2 regions of the Pseudarthrobacter sp. NIBRBAC000502772 genome follow, and region 2 is predicted to be linked to the other one. Evidence: predicted binding sites of a transcription regulator. Region 2 holds the regulator's gene; the other holds the start of a gene.
The links. The regulator HrcA, encoded in region 2, represses chaperone genes, less so after heat shock. The targets are predictions, from matches to a motif close to TTNGCACTCGNNNNNNNCGAGTGCNAA.
Positions count from the first base shown of each region.

Region 1: the regulator HrcA is predicted to act here: its motif matches at 2,803-2,829, upstream of groL (chaperonin GroEL).

Region 1 is NZ_CP041188.1:1,352,648-1,362,336, reverse strand. Features, by position in the region: gene NIBR502772_RS06520 (ABC transporter substrate-binding protein) at 1-919, shown strand, start outside; gene groL (chaperonin GroEL) at 996-2,624, opposite strand; gene NIBR502772_RS06510 (ABC transporter substrate-binding protein) at 2,916-4,181, opposite strand; gene NIBR502772_RS06505 (cold-shock protein) at 4,193-4,399, opposite strand; gene NIBR502772_RS06500 (LytR C-terminal domain-containing protein) at 4,558-5,175, opposite strand; gene NIBR502772_RS06495 (DUF3263 domain-containing protein) at 5,227-5,556, opposite strand; gene NIBR502772_RS06490 (uracil-DNA glycosylase) at 5,690-6,460, shown strand; gene NIBR502772_RS06485 (siderophore-interacting protein) at 6,475-7,314, shown strand; partial or broken gene NIBR502772_RS06480 (threonine/serine exporter ThrE family protein) at 7,342-8,828, opposite strand; gene NIBR502772_RS06475 (peptidoglycan bridge formation glycyltransferase FemA/FemB family protein) at 8,868-9,689, opposite strand, start outside.
Region 2 is NZ_CP041188.1:3,043,384-3,052,838, reverse strand. Features, by position in the region: gene lepA (translation elongation factor 4) at 1-834, shown strand, start outside; gene hemW (radical SAM family heme chaperone HemW) at 871-2,100, shown strand; gene NIBR502772_RS14025 (DUF4870 domain-containing protein) at 2,116-2,535, opposite strand; gene NIBR502772_RS14020 (DUF3097 domain-containing protein) at 2,664-3,512, opposite strand; gene hrcA (heat-inducible transcriptional repressor HrcA) at 3,660-4,673, shown strand; gene dnaJ (molecular chaperone DnaJ) at 4,751-5,878, shown strand; gene NIBR502772_RS14005 (16S rRNA (uracil(1498)-N(3))-methyltransferase) at 5,881-6,663, shown strand; gene NIBR502772_RS14000 (GerMN domain-containing protein) at 6,685-7,641, opposite strand; gene NIBR502772_RS13995 (PhoH family protein) at 8,013-9,098, shown strand; gene ybeY (rRNA maturation RNase YbeY) at 9,095-9,455, shown strand, end outside.

The DNA of each region.
Region 1 (9,689 bases), 1.7 Mb from region 2:
ATCACTGGCGTCCGGCCACTACGACAACGCACAGTACGGGCTGAGCACCGGGAAGAACGCTTACGTCATCATGGCAAACACCAAGGTCTTTGAGGCAGCAAACGTGCCCTTCCCCGACGACACCACCTGGACCTGGGACGACTTCATGGACACCGCCGCGAAACTCAGCGCGGCCGGTGACGGGAAGAGCTACGGCGCAGCCTATGGCAGCAACGAGGCGGACCTCATCATCTGGCTTCGGCAGCACGGCGAGAACCTCTACTCCCAAGACGGAAAACTGGACTTCGACACCGCTACGGCCGCTTCGTTCTGGGAACGGCTGAAGGAACAGCGCGATTCCCAGGCGAGCCCGCCGGCCACGGTGGCCACCGAGGACTCCGGCGCAGGCCTTGAGGAGAGCCTGTTCGGCACCAACCGGGTAGGTATGGCCTGGTGGTGGACTAACCAGCTGGGATCGCTGGAAACCACCACGGGCAGCAGCATCAAGATGCTCCGCGCCCCCAGCACCGACGGGAAGTCTGCGGACAACGGCATGTACTACAAGCCCACCATGTTCTGGTCCGCGTCCTCACGGTCGAAGCACCCGGAAGCCGCCGCGACCTTCATCAATTACCTGGCCAACAGCCCCGCGGCAGGCGCCATCCTGATGACAGACCGCGGAGTCCCCAGCAACTCTGAGATCGTCGAGGGCATCACACCGGCGCTCAAGCCGGCAGACACCACTGTGGTGGCCTTCCTGAAGGACATTGCGCCGGACATCGCCGACGCGCCTCCCGTCCCGCCGGTGGGTGCCGGCAGCGTCCAGAACGTCATCAAGCGGTTCACCGACGAAGTCCTGTACGACCGGCTGACTCCGCAGGCGGCCGCCGACGCGTTCAAGAAGGAAGTCGAAGGAATGCTGGCCACGGCCCGCAAGTAGCGCACACAAATGCGGCCCCCTCCAGTGGAGGGGGCCGCATTATGGTTTGCGCGGAACGTAGTCCGGGCGCTGGGGACTAGAAGCCGCCCATGCCGCCCATGTCGTCGCCGCCACCCATGGCCGGAGCGTTCTTCTCCGGCTTGTCGGCCACAACGGCCTCGGTGGTGAGGAACAGACCGGCAATGGACGCCGCGTTCTGCAGGGCAGAGCGGGTTACCTTGACGGGGTCGTTGATGCCGGCAGCCAGCAGGTCGACGTATTCGCCGGTTGCTGCGTTCAGGCCGTGGCCTGCAGGCAGGCCGCGGACCTTGTCGACAACAACGCCAGGCTCGAGGCCGGCGTTGAAGGCGATCTGCTTCAGCGGGGCGTCGATGGCAACGCGGACGATGTTCGCACCCGTTGCTTCGTCACCGGTCAGGTTCAGGTTCGCGAACGCCTTGGCGCCGGCCTGGATCAGCGCAACGCCGCCACCGGCGACGATGCCTTCTTCAACAGCAGCCTTCGCGTTGCGGACAGCGTCCTCAATGCGGTGCTTGCGTTCCTTGAGCTCAACCTCGGTTGCGGCACCGGCCTTGATGACTGCAACGCCGCCGGCCAGCTTGGCCAGGCGTTCCTGCAGCTTCTCGCGGTCGTAGTCCGAATCGGAGTTTTCGATCTCGGCACGGATCTGGGAAACGCGGCCAGCGATCTGGTCGGCGTCGCCGGCACCTTCAACGATGGTGGTCTCGTCCTTGGTGACAACAACCTTGCGGGCGCGTCCCAGGAGTTCCAGTCCGGCGGTCTCCAGCTTGAGTCCGACTTCCTCGGCGATGACCTGGCCACCGGTGAGTACAGCGATGTCGGCCAGCTGGGCCTTGCGGCGGTCACCGAAGCCCGGAGCCTTGACGGCAACGGACTTGAAGGTGCCACGGATCTTGTTGACGATCAGCGTGGCCAGGGCCTCGCCCTCGATGTCCTCGGCAATGATCAGCAGCGGCTTGTTGGACTGCATGACCTTTTCCAGGACAGCAACCAGTTCCTTGACGTTGGAGATCTTGGAGTTGACGATCAGGATGTACGGGTCCTCAAGGACCGTTTCCTGGCGCTCGGTATCGGTAACGAAGTACGCGGAGATGTAACCCTTGTCGAAGCGCATGCCTTCGGTGAGCTCGAGCTCCAGGCCGAAGGTGTTGGACTCCTCGACGGTGATGACGCCTTCTTTGCCCACCTTGTCCAGGGCTTCAGCGATCAGGGCGCCAATTTCGTCGTCACCGGCGGAGATGGAGGCAGTAGCCGCAATCTCTTCCTTGGTTTCGATTTCCTTGGCAGAGGCCAGCAGCTCAACCGTGACGGCCGCTACGGCCTTCTCGATACCGCGCTTGAGGGACAGCGGGTCAGCGCCGGCCGCGACGTTGCGCAGGCCTTCCTTGACCAGGGCCTGCGCCAGCACGGTAGCCGTGGTGGTGCCGTCGCCAGCGACGTCGTCCGTCTTCTTGGCAACTTCCTTGACCAGCTCGGCGCCGATCTTTTCGTAAGGGTCGTCCAGCTCGATCTCCTTGGCGATGGAAACACCATCGTTGGTGATCGTGGGGGCGCCCCACTTCTTTTCGAGGACGACGTTGCGTCCACGCGGGCCGAGGGTGACCTTGACGGCGTCGGCGAGGATGTTCAGGCCCCGCTCAAGACCGCGGCGTGCCTCTTCATCAAATGCAATGATCTTGGCCATAACGGCAGTAGTCCTTTCGGGACAGTCGTTAAGAATGAACCTCACTGCAGTGCCCGCGACGGACGATCCTTCACCGGCGGCCTCTGTATGCCGCGGCTGGGGATCTCACTCCAGCTAGGTATTTCTCTCGCTCCACGACCGCCGCCAAGCCTCGATGCCGGACAAACCGGACGTTGCTTTAGCAGTCGGTACGTAGGAGTGCTAACTCAATAATTAGCACTCCCTAGGTGAGAGTGCAAGCGAAAGGTCCCCCAAATCGCCCTGTCAGGGAGGCCCGTTCGCCATCGGCGATCAGCCTGCGGCCCGGCCTGCCGCCTCATGGCCGCTGAGAACTGCCCTGTTGTCTGCGCCGTAGGTGAACACCATGTAGTTGGCCGTGGTGATGTCACCGTTGGCGTCGAAGGCAACTGGCCCCGATTCGCCGTCGTAATTAATGCCTGCCCCGGTCTTCAGGACCGCGAGGCAGCCGGTGTAGGACAGGCACGGCTTGGTGGCCGGGCCTGAGGCCTGCGCGGCGGCCTGCCCGCCTGCAGTCCCGCCGGAGACGGCGATCAGGTTGGCGGCGATGGAGCGGCCGGCATCGTCGTCAGCCTTCGCTGCCGCCAGGACCGCCAGGTTCACGGCGTCGTAGGTCTCCGCGGCGAACGAAAGGTCTTTCAGGGCAGGGTTGACCGACACAAGACGGGCCTGGAAGTCCGCAGACGGCAACAGGCCCGGCACCACTGCACGCGCGCCGTCGAGCGCCTTGGATCCAAGTCCCGAACCGTACTGGGCGAAGGCGCCGTCGCTCAGGATGATGCTCTTGCCCGAAAGTCCCGCGTTATTGAGCTCTGCGATGGCGCCCTGGGCGTCGTCCCTGGCGATCAGCACCACAGCATCAGGAGTGGCGGCCTTGGCTGCAGCTGCGGCGTTCCCGGCGTCGCCGGGCTTGAAGGCGGTGGTTGAGACAGTTTCCAGGCCGGCGTTCTTGGCGGCGCCGGCCACCGCGGCAGCTACGTCCTTTCCGTAGCTAGAGTCCTGGTGGACCACGGCAAGGCTCTTGGCGCCGCCGTCCTTGGCCAGCTTCACCAGCACCGATGCCTGGGCAACGTCCGCCGCGGCGGTCCTGAAGTAATAGCCGCCGCTCTTGTAGCGGGACAGGCCGGCAGCGGAGTTTGCAGGCGAGACGAGGGGGACCCGGGCGGCCGAGAGGACGTCGATGGCAGCGGTGGCGTGACTCGAATCCGTGGGTCCAATGACCGCGTCAACCTTGGCTGAGGCCAGATTCCTGGCCTGCGCGTCGGCGCCATCACCGGCGCCTACCACCAGATCCACAGGCCTGCCCTTGTGGCCGCCGGCCGCATTTATTTCCTTGATTGCAAGTTGGGCCGCGGCAAGCTGCGAGTCATTGAGGAAGGCCTGCTTCCCTGTGCTGTCCTGGATCAGCCCGATCCGCAGCGTGCCGTCACCGGATGCTTCAGCGGATTCAACGCGGGCATTGCCGCCGGCTCCGGCACAGCCAGCCAGTGCCAGCAGGAGGCCCGCCCCTGTGATTGTGCGGACGATTGTTGAACGCAAGCTGCGGGAGATCACTGCGCGGGCCGGACGTTTTCTGCCTGCGGGCCCTTCTCGCCTTCACCGACTTCAAGCTCCACGCGCTGTCCCTCATCCAGCGCCCGGTAACCTTCGCCCTCAATGGCCGACCAGTGCACAAAGACATCGTCCCCGGAGCCGTCCACCGTAATAAAGCCGTAGCCCTTTTCGGCGTTGAACCACTTAACCGTTCCCAATGCCATGATGTCCACTCTTTTCCGTCGTGCCGTCGGTCCCCGTCGGAAGTGTGCCGCTTGTTACGGACCGAAGCCTGAAATCACTCTAGCGACAAGCCATCCGGCGGGCCGAACCACACGGCCGCTCCGGTGCCCAAAAGTTACTCAGGCGTGACCGCGAGACGCTACTGGTAGCCCGGCCCCAGGACAACAACCAACGGCACCTGGAAGTCCTGGCTCTCCACCAGGGTAGGGATGTTCAGGAGTTCGGAGAGTGCTTCGGCGTTGGCCTTCTGCGCCGGTCCTGAATAGAAGATTGCGGATGTCTGCTGCGGAGCGCCGCCCCAGTTCCCCACCTGGCCCAGCGTCCAGCCATCGGCCTGGACCATAGAGCTGATGCGTCCGGCGAGCCCGGCCTTACCGGCGGCGTTGTAGATGGCCACGCCCTGGGTCTTGTCCAGCACAACCGCGGAGGGAATGTTACTGGGCGAAGCGCTGGGCTCGGCGTCAGGGCTATTAGAGGGCTTCGGGTCCGTGGAGGCTTCAGCGGTGGCCGACGGTGCCGCGCTTGCCTCGGGGGCCGCGGCCGATTCCAGGCTGGTGGAGGCATCACTGCCGGCCTGGGTGAACCCGAGCTTGGGAAGGATCAGGAAGGACACCACTCCAATGGCCAATGCCACAATCCCCACCGCGAGGATGGGCCACAGCTTGCGGCGGGCAGGCGCCGAGGCCGCACGGTGGACGCCTTGCCGTGAGGCGGACTCCGGAACCTTGTCGAATTCATCCCGAGCGTATTTGGTCATGATGGGGAGACGTCCTTGTTGATTGCTGCTGATGGCTCAGCACGAGCGTGGTCAGGCGTCGGAACCCAGGCGTCGTGCAGTGCGTGCCCGGTGACGCGACGTACGTAGTCTACGCAATCTCTTGACCAGCATGGGGTCGTGGGCCAGTGCGGCCTCGGTGTCGATGAGGGCGTTGAGCAGCTGGTAGTAGTGCGTTGCGGACAGATCGAACAGCTCCCTGATGGCCTGTTCCTTGGCCCCGGCGTACTTCCACCACTGCCGCTCGAGTGCCAGCATCTGCTGGTCGCGCTCGCTCAACGGGGAGTCACGGAGGGTAAAGTCAGCCAGCAAAGAACCGCGCTCCTCCGGCTCCGGCATATGTTCCCGAGCAGGTTCCGCCACGACGCACCCCTTCGCTGGTCTCGCTGAATCACCGGTCAAGTTACAAAATCTCCTCCCCATGCTACGGCGTGAATAACACGGTTGTCATTTGCGCCCCGGCCGCAGCGTCCGGCAACCCTGCGAGAATGGGAGCGTGTTTGAATCTGACGCGCTGTTCGAACTGACGACGGACCCGGCGGAGGCCGTTGGCTTTGCCGAGATGGCCGTCTTGCCGCTCAGTGAGCTGATGGCTGCCGACTGGGCGAAGGCGCTGAGCCCCGTAGAGAGTGAGCTGCGCGGCGTCCTAGGCTTCCTGGCCACCGAAGTTGCCGCGGGGCACCGGGTGCTGCCGGCGCCGTCGAACGTTCTGCGCGCCTTCCGGCAGCCGCTGGCCGGCGTGAAGGTCCTGGTAGTGGGCCAGGACCCCTACCCGACGCCGGGCCACGCGATCGGCCTGTCCTTTGCCGTTGACGGGCGGACCCGCCCCATCCCGCGGAGCCTGGCGAATATCTACCGTGAGCTGGAGTCCGACCTCGGCCTTCCGGCGCGCGTCCACGGCGACCTGTCCGCCTGGGCCAGCCAGGGGGTCCTGCTGCTTAACCGGGTCATGAGCGTCCGGGCCGGGGCAGCCGGCTCCCACCGGGGCAAAGGCTGGGAGGCCATCACGACGGCGGCAGTCACCGCGGTGGCCAGCCGGCGCACTTCCGACGGCGGGCCGTCGCCGCTGGTGGCGGTGCTGTGGGGCAAGGACGCGGAGAGCGTCCGGCCCCTCCTGCCCGGGGCGGCGGTCGTGTCCAGCGCCCACCCCAGCCCGTTGTCGGCGTCGCGCGGATTCTTCGGCTCCCGGCCCTTCAGCACCATCAACCAACTGCTGCAGGACCAGGGATGCCCCGGCGTAACCTGGGAACTCCCTCCGGTCCCTTAGCTTAGGCTTGCCTTATGAGCACTCTTCCGGCCGCCACCAACGCCACGAAAAATACACGTCCGCAGATCGATCTCACTGTCATCCGACGGGAAGAACTCTCGCCACACATGGTCAGGATCGTGGCCGGCGGCGAAGGCTTTGCCGCCTACGTGAACAACACCTTCGTGGACCGCTACGTCAAAATCGTCTTCCCGCAGCCCGGCGTTGACTATGCCCAGCCCCTGGACCTGTGGACCATCCGCGAAACCATGCCCCGCGAGCAGTGGCCCTTCACCCGCACCTACACGGTCCGCTGGGTGGACACCGAGGCCCAGGAACTCGCCATCGACTTTGTGATCCACGGCGACGAAGGGCTGGCCGGCCCTTGGGCGGCTGCCGCCAAGCCCGGGGACGCCTTCACCTTCACCGGCCCGGGCGGCGCCTACAACCCGGCGTCTGACGCTGACTGGTACCTCTTTGCCGGCGATGAAGCCGCACTTCCTGCGATCGCCGCCGCCATCGAATCGTTGCCGGCTGAAGCGGCCGGCCTGGCGTTTATCGAGGTGGACAGCGACGCCGACATCCAGCCCCTTGCGTCCCCGGCGGGCGTTAAGGTGACCTGGCTACGCCGCCAGGGCGCGCCGGCCGGCGCCGGGGACCTCCTCGTCTCAGCGGTGGCCGACGCCGAATGGCCCACTGGCCGCGTTGACGTTTTTGCCCATGGCGAGCGCGGCTACATGAAGCGGCTGCGGGACGTGTTTTTCGTCCAGCGCGGCCTGGAACGGAGCCAGGTTTCGCTGTCCGGCTACTGGGCCCAGGGCCGGGTGGAGGACGACTTCCAGGCCGAGAAGAAACTGCCCGTCGGGAAGATCTGACCGGGATTTTCCGACGGCGACACGCGGCTAGCGGCGGCGGGCGCGGCGGCGTTCGTTGCTGGCCAGGCTGCGCGTGAGCGGCCGGGCCAGGGTGTCGCCGAGGACAATGCCGGCGGCCGTGCCCAGGACGATCGCGCCGGCGTTGAGCATGCCGCCAGCTCCCAGCAGGACTTCGGATTCCTCGATGGTCAGCACATACATCGAGCGGAAGATGGTCAGTCCAGGCAGCAGGATCAGGGCCGCCGGGACGGCCACCACCAGCTGGGGAGCGCCCATTTTCAGCGCCACCACCCGCGCCAATAGTCCAATCACAACGGCCGCGACCGCCGGGGAAAACCGGTCACCGACGCCGAGGGAAGCAGCGCCAAGCAGTACAAAATAGCCCACCACGCCCACGGCTGCGGTGGGCAGCAGCAGTTCCCACGAGGTCTGCTCCGTCACGCCGATGGCCATCACTGCCACGGCGATAAGGATCACCAGGACCCAGAGGTCGTAGGCAGGCGGGAACGTCTCCGTGACGCTAATCGGCTGCATCCCGGTCATCGAACCGATCACAAAGGCCACCGCGATCCCGGCCACAATCGCGCCGAACGTCAGCAGGGTGGACAGGAACCGGCCCGCGGCCGTCACGGGGAACCCGTTGATGGCGTCCTGGACCGACGAGACGAGGCGTCCGGTGGGCAGGAGCAGGAGGATGCCGCCCACCACCACAATCGCCGGTGCGTTAGTGAGGTCAAAGCGCCACAGCAGCAACGCGGTGAGCGTAACGCCGAAGGAGCATGCCGCCGTCGTGAAGAAGTCCGGAACCCTCCACCGGCCCAACTGGCGGGCGAGCAGGCTGACGCCGATGTTGGCAACAAAGGCGATGCCCGAGGAGACCAGACCTCCGCCGAGTACGCCCACAAAGACTGCGGCGAACACGCCGAAGGCAACAGTGACCATCCAGCGTGGAAACGGTTTGGGGCTGGTGATGGCCTCGTCCAGCCGGCGGATCGCCTCATCGCGGCCCACTCCCCGGCCACGATGTCCGTCACCAGCCGGTGTACTTTGGCCAGCCCGGCATAGTTGTTTGTCCATGACCGCACCACCCGAAGCAGCGCGATGGGCGTCTGGTCCTTGGGCGCATAGTTAATGGCCACCGACTGGTTGGTGATGTCCACTTCGATGTTTTTCAGCCCCAGCGCCGCGGTGACGGCAATAATGCTCGTCTCCACTTCCAGGGCGCCGGCCCCGTACCGGAACATGGTCTCGGCCAGGTGCAGGGAAAAGTCCAGGGTCTTGCGTGCGGACGTGTCCACGCCTCCCACCTGGATCATGGGGTTGGCGTAGGGGCTTCCGGCGAGCCTGTCCACAATGCTCAGTGGCGCCGTCGGCGGGTTCTCCCCCCGCACCAGGCGCCGCAGCATCCGCTTGGCCGCGGCATCCTGGCGGAGCTGGGAGGGGGTGAGCGGCTCTGTTTTGGGCAGGCTGTCGGTGGGAGGCCTGCGCCTTGGGTTTTCAGGTCGATCGTTCACCTTGGTGCTCCTCCCTTTCTGGCAGTTCGTGGTTTGGTGTTAGGCCTGGCGCTTCAGTGGCAGTTTGCCCAGCAGGGTGCGCGCCGCCGCGATGGCCGCGCGGACCAGGCGGTTGGCCTGGAAGGCTGCCGGCCGCACCGGCATCACGAAGTCACCCAAGAGCTGAACCACGTCGCCGCCGAAGCCCTTCTTGAACTCGTAGCCGCCGTGGCCTTCTTCGTCCTGTCCCTGGATGCCGAAGGTGCCGTAGAAGTTGTAGCGCGAGTAGCCCTTGTCCAGCCCGTGCAGCATCATTCCCCAGTACAGGGACGTGGCGCCGTTGAAGTAGATGTAGTCCTGCTTGGTGCCGCCGATAACGCAGACCACCTCGTCGCCGAAGCAGACGAAGTGGATGGCGGCCACTGTAGCCACACCCACCGAGTCCGGGAACCGCTCGATGTCCTTGAGGCTGCGCTCGTAGCTGTCCACGAGGTCCTGGACAACCTTGAGCCGGTTGGCTTTCTTCTTGCTGCCGGTCTCTTCGACTTCACGGCGGAGTTCGGCTGCGGACGCGGATTCCGCTTCCAGGCGTTCGGTGATGGACTTCCGGTACGCGGGGATGTCGATCTTGGCCATCATAAGTTTGGTGAACTCGGCCGAGGTGGTCCGCAGGAGCTGTTCGTAGTATTCGCGTTCGCGGTAGAAGAAACCCTTCTCGTCCCCGGCTGTGCTCAGCGCGTCGTAGAACTCGTCAAGGGTCTCCAACGTGGCCTGCTCCAGGAATACACCGTTCTTTTCAGCCTTCCGGATGGCCTTCCGTGTCCGGTAGCTGGTACCCATGATGAGCTCCTCGGCGTCCGCGATGCCGTCGAGCCGCTTGAT
Region 2 (9,455 bases):
GAGCCCGAAACGTCGGCCGCGCTCGGCTTCGGCTTCCGCGTCGGCTTCCTCGGCCTGCTCCACCTTGAAATCACCAGGGAGCGGCTCGAACGCGAATACAATCTTGACCTGATCTCCACCGCCCCCAACGTGGAGTATGAAGTGACGCTGGAGGACAAGAAGGTGGTCCATGTGACCAACCCCAGCGAATACCCTTCCGGCAAGATCGCAGAGGTCCGCGAGCCGATGGTGGCTGCCACCATCTTGGCGCCGAATGAGTTTGTGGGCGCCATCATGGAGCTCTGCCAGAGCCGCCGCGGTGTTATAGGCGGCATGGACTACCTGTCCGAGGACAGGGTCGAAATCCGCTACCGGCTGCCGCTCGCTGAGATCGTGTTCGATTTCTTTGACATCCTCAAATCCAAGACCCGGGGCTACGGTTCGCTGGACTGGAAAGCCGACGGCGAGCAGGTGGCCGACCTGGTCAAGGTGGACATCATGCTCCAGGGCGAACAGGTGGATGCCTTCTCCGCCATCACGCACCGCGAGAAGGCCTATGCCTACGGTGTGATGATGACCGGCAAACTGCGCGAGCTCATTCCCCGCCAGCAGTTCGAAGTGCCCATCCAGGCTGCCATCGGCTCCAGGATCATCGCCAGGGAAAGCATCCGCGCCATCCGCAAGGACGTTTTGGCCAAGTGCTACGGCGGCGACATTTCCCGGAAGCGCAAGCTGCTGGAGAAGCAGAAGGAAGGCAAAAAGCGCATGAAGATGGTGGGCCGCGTTGAGGTCCCCCAGGAAGCCTTCATCGCTGCGCTGACCACCGACGAGTCCAAGGACAAGGCCAAGAAGTAGTGATGACAGTGGCCGGCAACACCGGAGGCCCCTGCAATGCCTAGCATTCTTCCACTCGGCGACCCCGCGCCGTCGGACGGTCTGCTGCCCGCCCAGGCAGTGGCCGGTTCCGCGGACCGGGCTTTCGGGCTGTACGTGCACATCCCGTTCTGCGCTGTTCGTTGCGGATACTGCGACTTCAACACCTACACGGCCACCGAACTGGGCGGCGGAGCGTCACAGGACGCGTACGCCACCACGGCCGTGTCCGAAGTCGACTTTGCCGCCACAGTCCTGCGGCACTCGAGTCTCCCGGACCGTCCGCTGAGCACAGTCTTCTTCGGCGGCGGCACTCCCACGCTGCTCCCGGCGGAAGACCTCGCACGGATCCTGACGGCCGCCGTCGGGCACTGGGGCCTGGAACCCGGCGCCGAAGTGACCACCGAAGCAAACCCGGACTCGGTCACCCCGGCATCCCTTCAGGTTCTGGCCGATGCCGGCTTCACCCGGGTTTCCTTCGGCATGCAGTCTGCCGTTCCCCATGTCCTGAAGGTCCTGGACCGCACGCACACGCCCAGCCGCGTGCCGCAGGTGGTGCAGTGGGCGCGCGATGCCGGACTGGCCGTGAGCCTGGACCTGATCTACGGGACACCGGGGGAGTCCCTGGAGGACTGGCGGTTCTCCCTGGAGACGGCCCTCTCCTACCAGCCTGACCACATCAGTGCCTACGCGCTGATCGTGGAAGACGGCACCAAGCTGGCAGCCCAGATCCGCCGTGGTGAAGTCCCGGGAATCGACGACGACGACCACGCCGACAAATACGAACTCGCCGACCAGCTGATCGGCGCTGCAGGCCTCAGCTGGTACGAGGTCAGCAACTGGTCCCGGACGCCGGAGCAGGCATGCCGGCACAACCTCGCGTACTGGCGCGGGGACGACTGGTGGGGCATCGGGCCTGGTGCACATTCACACGTGGGCGGGGTGCGGTGGTGGAACGTCAAGCACCCCACGGCCTACGCCGGACGGCTCGCTCAGGGCCTGTCACCGGCGGCCGGGCGGGAAACGCTCGACGCCGAAACCCGCGACGTGGAGCGCGTGATGCTTGAGGCCCGGCTCGTGTCGGGACTGGCCACGTCAACGCTGGGCGAGCACGGCCGTCACGCCATGGCCGGGCTCATTGCCGACGGCCTGGTGGAGCCGCCGGCTGCCTTCCACGGCACGCTGGTACTGACCCTGAAGGGCCGCCTGCTGGCCGACGCCGTGGTCCGCAGGATCCTGCCGGACTGAGGGTGCGGGTGGGGACTACTTGATCCAGCGCAGGTTGTACTGGTAACGGTGGGGCTGGCCCTTGTTGACATGGATACCTGCGGCCACGGAGAAGCAGGTCAGGGCAATCCAGATCAGGGTGGCGATGACGGCGAAGATGTTTCCGATCACCGGAATGAACACCAGGAGATTGGCCACCAGCGCCGCGATGGTGGGCGGCAGGCTGAAGTTCAGCGCTTCCTTGGATTCCTGGGCGGTGAACGGCCCGCGCTCACGGAAAATCAGGTAGATCAGCAGTGACGGAACGCAGCCGAGGATCCCGCCGAAGTGTGCCAGCGTGGCCCACTGGCGGTCTTCGCTGGCCGTCAGGGGCAGCGCATTAGCCGGAACGCCCTGGTACTCGGAACGGCCCTGGCCGCCGTGGTCGTCCCGGTGCTCGCGTGCGTTTTGTGCCACGGTTTTCTTCCTTCGAAAGTGCAATGGTGCTGGGTTGGAGAATGCCGGACTGAAGCAACTGCAGCCTCCGCAGTACCAAGAATACTGGTTCAGCCACCAAATGCCGCCGCCAAGACCTGGATCCGGTGTCAGGGCACCGTCAGAAAGTCGATGACTTCCTCCACTCTCCCGAGCAGTGACGCTTCCAGGTCCGCGTAACTGCGGACAGCGCCCAGCAGCTTTTGCCAGCCAAGCCCGATGTCTTCCTTGGTGGAGTGCGGCCAGCCGAACGCTGCCAGGATGCCGGTCTTCCAGTCCTGCCCGCGGGGCACCACCGGCCACTGTTCGATGCCCAGGACAGCAGGCCGGATGGCCTGCCACACGTCAACGTAAGGGTGCCCGACGATCAGGACGTTCCCGGCCGCACCGGGGGAGGCCATCACGGCAGCCGCGATGCGCCACTCCTTCGAGTCGGGCACCAGGTGGTCCACCAGGACCCCCAGCCGCCGTCCCGGACCGGGACCGAATGCGGCCACCGCCCCCGCCAGGTCATCAATGCCATGCAAAGGCTCGACGACGATGCCCTCTACGCGGAGATCGTCACCCCAGACTTTTTCCACGAGTTCGGCGTCGTGTTTTCCCTCCACCCAGATTCTGCTGGCTTTGGCCACCTGGGCACGCTGGCCGGCAACGCGGACCGAGCCGGACGCCGTCCGGCCGGCGGCCACGGGGGCGGCCTGCCGGGGCGCCGGGGGAACGAGCCGGATGGGCTGACCCTCCAGGAGGAACCCGAAGCCCAGCCGGAAGGACCGGGACTTGCCGCGCCGGTCTTCGAGGGCCACTACATGCATGCCGCCGGACTTCTCCACCCGGGTCACCGCTCCCACCCAGCCGGACTGGGCGTCTTCAAGAACCATGCCGCGTTCCACGGGAACCTCAGGCAGTTCGCTCTTGACGGGCGCGGTGATCTCCTGCGGACCCCAGTTCTGGTACTGCATGGATTGATTCCGCCTTGCCGCTAGATCCTGGCCCGGAATTTCGCCCGGAGCGGTACCAATGCTAACAACGGGGTGACTCATATTAGACTGTTAGCACTTGGGCATGTCGAGTGCTAACCCTGCAGTGACCACGGATGGAGGTGGAGTATGAGCGAGCCGCGCAAACTCGAAGTACTGCGCGCCATCGTGGAGGACTATGTGCACTCCCGCGAGCCAGTAGGTTCAAAAGCGCTCGTGGAACGCCACCACCTCGGCGTGTCCAGTGCCACCATCCGCAACGACATGGCGGCCTTGGAAGACGACGGCCTGATCACGGCCCCGCACACCAGCGCCGGACGGATCCCCACAGACAAAGGCTATCGGCTGTTTGTGGACCAGATTTCAGCGGTAAAGCCGCTTTCCCACGCGGAACGGCGTGCCATCCAGTCGCTGCTGGAGGGCGCCGACGATCTGGACGACGTCCTGGACAGGACCGTCAGGATGCTGTCGCAGCTGACCAACCAGGTCGCCGTGGTGCAGTATCCGCATCTGAGCCGCGCCACCATCCGCCACATCGAATTCGTCCTGCTCGCGCCCCGGCAGGTCCTGGTGGTCCTCATCGCCACCACCGGCAAGGTCGAACAGCGCGTGATCGACATCGGCCAGGACCTCGGCGACGACGCTATCGCCGCGCTGCGGACACACTTCCTCGGATCACTCGCGGGCATCTCGCTGAGCCGGCTGACCCCCTCGCTGCCCGGAGTCGTTTCGTCCGTCAGCCCAGGCCAGCGCGCGGCGGCCCAGGCCCTGGCCCACGGGCTGGAAACGCTCGCCCACAGCAGTCGCGAGGAACGCATGGTCATGGCCGGAACGGCGAACCTCGCCCGCTCCAATGTGGATTTTCCGCTCAGTATCGGACCGGTCCTGGAAGCGCTCGAGGAGCAGGTTGTCCTGCTGCGCCTCCTGAGCGACATGGCGCAGGATCCGAGGGGCGTGGCAGTCAGCATCGGGCGTGAAAACCCGTACGACGGACTAGCGGAAGCCTCCGTGGTGGCCACGGGCTACGGACCAGACAGCACTGCCAAGATCGGTGTGCTCGGCCCTACCCGGATGGACTACCCCACCACCATGGCCGCCGTCAGGGCAGTAGCCCGTTACCTTTCAAGAATTCTGGGTCCGTAACAGCATCACGGTCCAGGCACGAAGAGCAGTGCCGGCAGCACGCCTGCCGTCAGTACAACAAGGAAGAGATACGAACTTTGAGCAGCCACTACGACGTCCTCGGAGTCTCGCCGGAAGCCACCGGGGAAGAGATCAAGAAGGCCTACCGCAAGCTGGCCCGAACTCTCCACCCGGACGTAAACCCCGGGGACGATGCATCGGACCGCTTCAAGGCCGTGACCCATGCCTACGAGGTACTTTCGGACCCGCAAAAGCGCCGGATCTATGACACCACCGGCAATGAGAACGGCACCGACAACGGGTTCGGCGGCGGTGGATACTCCGGCCAGGGCTTCGCGTTCCAGGACATCTTCGACACGTTCTTCGGGGCCGGCGGCACCTCCGGCCCCGCTTCCCGGGTCCGCCGCGGCCAGGACGCGCTGATCAGTGTACGGATCGAACTCCGCGATGCCGTGTTCGGCGTCAACCGGAAACTCGAAGTGGACACAGCCGTCACCTGCCCCACCTGCAACGGGTCATGCTGCCGCGACGGCAGCCACCCTGTGCGCTGTGATATCTGCGGCGGCAGCGGCCAGGTCCAGCGCGCGGTGCGCTCCATCCTGGGCCAGGTCATGACGGCGGCCCCCTGTGGCAGTTGCGAAGGCTTCGGGACGGTCATCAAGGACCCCTGCAACGAATGCAGCGGCCAGGGCCGCATCCGCAGCCGGCGGTCGCTCACCATCAAGGTGCCGGCCGGTGTTGCCACGGGCACCCGGATCCAGCTCTCCGGGCAGGGCGAAGCAGGCCCGGCCGGCGGACCGTCCGGGGACCTGTACGTGGAACTCCGGGTCAACAACGACGCCACGTACGCACGCGACGGTGACGACCTGCACGCAACGCTGCACATCCCGATGACTGCCGCCGCCCTAGGCACCGAGCTGTCACTGGAAACCTTTGACGGGCTGCAGGAAATCGACGTCAAGGCAGGGACGCAGTCAGGGGAGATCATCACGCTCCGTGGACTCGGCGTGACGCACCTGCGCGGTTACGGCCGCGGGGACCTGATGGTCCATCTGCAGGTGGAGACGCCGGCCAAGCTGGATGCCGCGCAGGAGGATCTCCTGCGGCAGCTGGCGAAGCTCCGGGGCGAGCAGTTCACGGAAGGCAAACTGGCTGCCAGCGGCGGCGTCTTTGCCAAGCTGCGGGACCGGTTCGGTAACCTGTAGCGGTGAGCAATCCCGTTTTCTTCAGCGGTGCCGGGTCGCTGGACGGTCTGGTGCCCGGTGCCCGTTTTGTCCTTCAAGGGCCGGAGGCACGCCACGCCGTGACCGTAAAACGGCTATCTCCCGGAGAGGCGGTGGACATTGCCGATGGCGCCGGAAGGCGGCTGACGGGAACTGTTGTGTCGGCGTCGCCCGCGGAGCTCACCGTGGAATGCTCCGCCCTCGTTGTGGAGGACCGGCCCGACATCCGGCTTGTGCTGGTGCAGGCCCTGGCCAAGGGGGACCGCGATGAACTGGCCGTGGAAACGGCAACCGAACTCGGGATTGATGCCGTAGTTCCCTGGCAGTCCGAGCGATCAATTGTCCGCTGGAAGGGTGAGCGCGCGGCCAAGGCCCACGCAAAATGGCAGTCCGTGGTCACTGCCGCCGCCAAGCAGGCACGCCGCGCCTGGATCCCCGAGGTGCGCGCCGCCGTCGAAACGCCAGGCCTTGCGGCGGCCGTGGCGGCAGCGGATCTGGCCGTAATCCTGCACGAAGACGCGGTCCGGCCGCTCCGGTCTGTCCTGGAATCATGGCAGGGCACCCAGGCTGACGGCGGACCCCGGGAAATTCTGCTCATCGTTGGTCCGGAGGGCGGAATCAGTCCCCGCGAAGTCACCCGGCTTTGCGACGCCGGCGCCGTGACGGCGCTCTTGGGACACCACGTCCTGAGGTCATCCACGGCCGGACCGGCAGCGGTTGTTCTGGCGAGTGATGTACTGGGACGCTGGACAGCACCGGTATCCTGAGGCCGACTGCTGCGCGGGCTGTTACCGGACGTTGAAGTTCCGCGTATCCACATTCAGCTCCTGGCTGGTGCCGGCCGCATCCACCTGCGAAACGCGGAGCTCGTAACTCCCCGAGGACAGGCTAAGGGCAAGGGTAAAGACTCCGGACTGGGCGGCTTCGGCAGCTGCAGTGGTCTCCCCGGTCAGGTAGGGCGCCTTGTTCCCGTTCGCTTCGGCCCGCAGGATCTGCCAGCGGAGTTTACCGCCCGGAACCGTGCTGCGGCCCGTGATCTTGACGCTTCCGCCGGCCAAATCAGTCCCTTCCTGCGGATCGATGATCCACACGGGCGCCACCATTCCGGCGGCTCGGGACATGGGGTCGCCAAGCTGGACGTGGTCGAAGGCAACGTAATCGGTGTGGCTATCCACCAGGATCCTGACCTGGATCTGCTGGCCGGAATCGATCAGGCCGGAACTCGCGGCCGCTGCCGTAGCGGTAAAGACCAGCTGCTGAATGGCGCGGCCGGCCATGTCGGCGTCGAGATTGCTGTTAAAGGCATCCTCCGAGACGTCGACGGTAATGACGTTCTTGCCGGAGATGGACGAGGCGAGTTTTTCGGGATCCTGCCAGGGCGTGAAGAAATCCGGGTCCAGCGGCTTCTCGGACATCATGGCCCGCAGGGCGCGGGTCACTGGATTCTCCTGCTCCGGCACGTCCCGGAACTCCCGGTATAGGAACACGTTGCTGTTGCTTCGGCCAATCCAGTAGACCGGGGCCTTATTCGAGGACTGTGTGGTTTCCAGGGGCGCGCTGGTGGAAGGTGCCCCCGGGGAGCCGGTGGCGGCAGCACTGGAGTTTGCCGTCAGGTTGGGCTCAGGGCTGGGGTCCGCGATACAACCGCTGAGAAGGAGGAATGCTGGCAGCAGGCCCAGGAAACGTTGCGGACGAAAACGCGGCGCGACGCGCCTGGCACTGAGGGGGGTCGCTGTTTCCGGCACTCTCGTGGCCTGTCCTTTCCGGCTGTGAAATGGCGAGGCCTGGGCCCCGTGAGCCGGTCCCCGGACGGCTGTGATTTCCAGCATCGCATAGCCAGCTCCGCCAAAAGGACCGAATCCGGGCTGCCGGCCCAACTGCAACGGGAACGATATGAGCCCGATATGAAGTTGATACCTAATGACGCCAACCGTCCCGCAGTATGCCGGTGACGGGCACCCTCGCCGGGGACCGCCTGACGCTGCCGGGAGGTGCCTCCTGGCGTAAGATGGAAGGACTCCGCTGGCTCCTGCATGCTCGGCAACAGCCCCCACGCAGCAGCCGGCGCACTTAATTTTTCGAACTGGAGGGGACCACGGGCCTGCGGGCCAGCACCATGACTGAATCAGCGAACGGAAAGCGCCGGCTCAATACTGACCGCGCCGCCGGAGAATTCCCCCATTCACTTCCCGGTGTCCGGACGGAGGTGGTTCTCTTTGACAACTCCGATCAGATGGTCCAATCGCTCGGCAGCCATGACGAGGCCCTGCGTTACATCGAAGAGCAGTTCCCGTCCGTTAACTTCCACGTCCGCGGAAACGAACTGTCCCTCAGCGGCCCTGCCAACGAAGTTCCCCGCATCATGCGGCTGCTGCATGAAGTGCGCGGCCTCGTGGCCCGTGGCACAGTCATCAGCCCCGCGGTGTTGCACCAGCTCGTCGCCTTGCTCCGCAGCCAGTCATTGCAGAACCCTGTGGACGTCCTCACCCATGACATCCTCTCCAGCAGGGGGAAGACCATACGGCCCAAGACGCTGAACCAGAAGAACTACGTGGACGCGATTGATGCGAACACGGTGATCTTCGGGATTGGCCCTGCAGGCACGGGTAAGACGTACCTCGCGATGGCCAAGGCCGTCCAGGCGCTGCAGCAGAAAGAAGTCAGCCGTATTATCCTGACCCGGCCCGCAGTCGAGGCCGGCGAGCGGCTGGGGTTCCTGCCGGGTACCCTGAGCGACAAGATCGATCCCTATCTGCGCCCGCTGTACGACGCGCTGCACGACATGATGGACCCCGAGTCCATCCCGCGCCTGATGGCCGCCGGGACCATCGAAGTGGCGCCGCTGGCTTACATGCGAGGACGCACGCTCAACGACGCCTTCATCATCCTGGACGAAGCGCAGAACACCACACCTGAACAGATGAAGATGTTCCTCACGCGTTTGGGTTTCGGGTCCAAAATGGTGGTCACCGGAGACGTCACCCAGGTGGACCTGCCCTTCGGCACACGCTCGGGGCTGCGGATCGTGGAGGAGATCCTGCAGGGGATCGAGGACGTAAACTTCACCCTCCTGGACGACACGGACGTGGTCCGCCACCGGCTTGTGGGCGACATCGTGCGTGCCTACAGTCTCTGGGACGATGTCCAGCGGAACAAAGTAAAACACTCGGTAAGCCGGGTAAAGCGGGGGGAAAGCGCGTGAGCATTGAAGTAAACAACGAATCCGGCATCCAGGTTGATGAAGCGGAGCTCGTAGCGCTGTCCCGGTACGTTTTTGAGCAGCTGTACATCCACCCGCAGGCTGAACTCTCCATTCTCCTGGTGGATGAACCCGCCATGGAAAAGCTCCACATCGAGCTTATGGACGAGCCGGGATCCACCGATGTGCTCTCGGTCCCCATGGACGAGCTGACCCCCGGCACGCCGGACCGGCCCACTCCCCAGGGGATGCTGGGTGACATCGCCGTCTGCCCCCAGGTGGCTCAGGTGCAGGCCGTCACTGCCGGGCACTCCCTGCAGGATGAGATGCTGCTGCTGACCACGCATGGGATCCTCCACC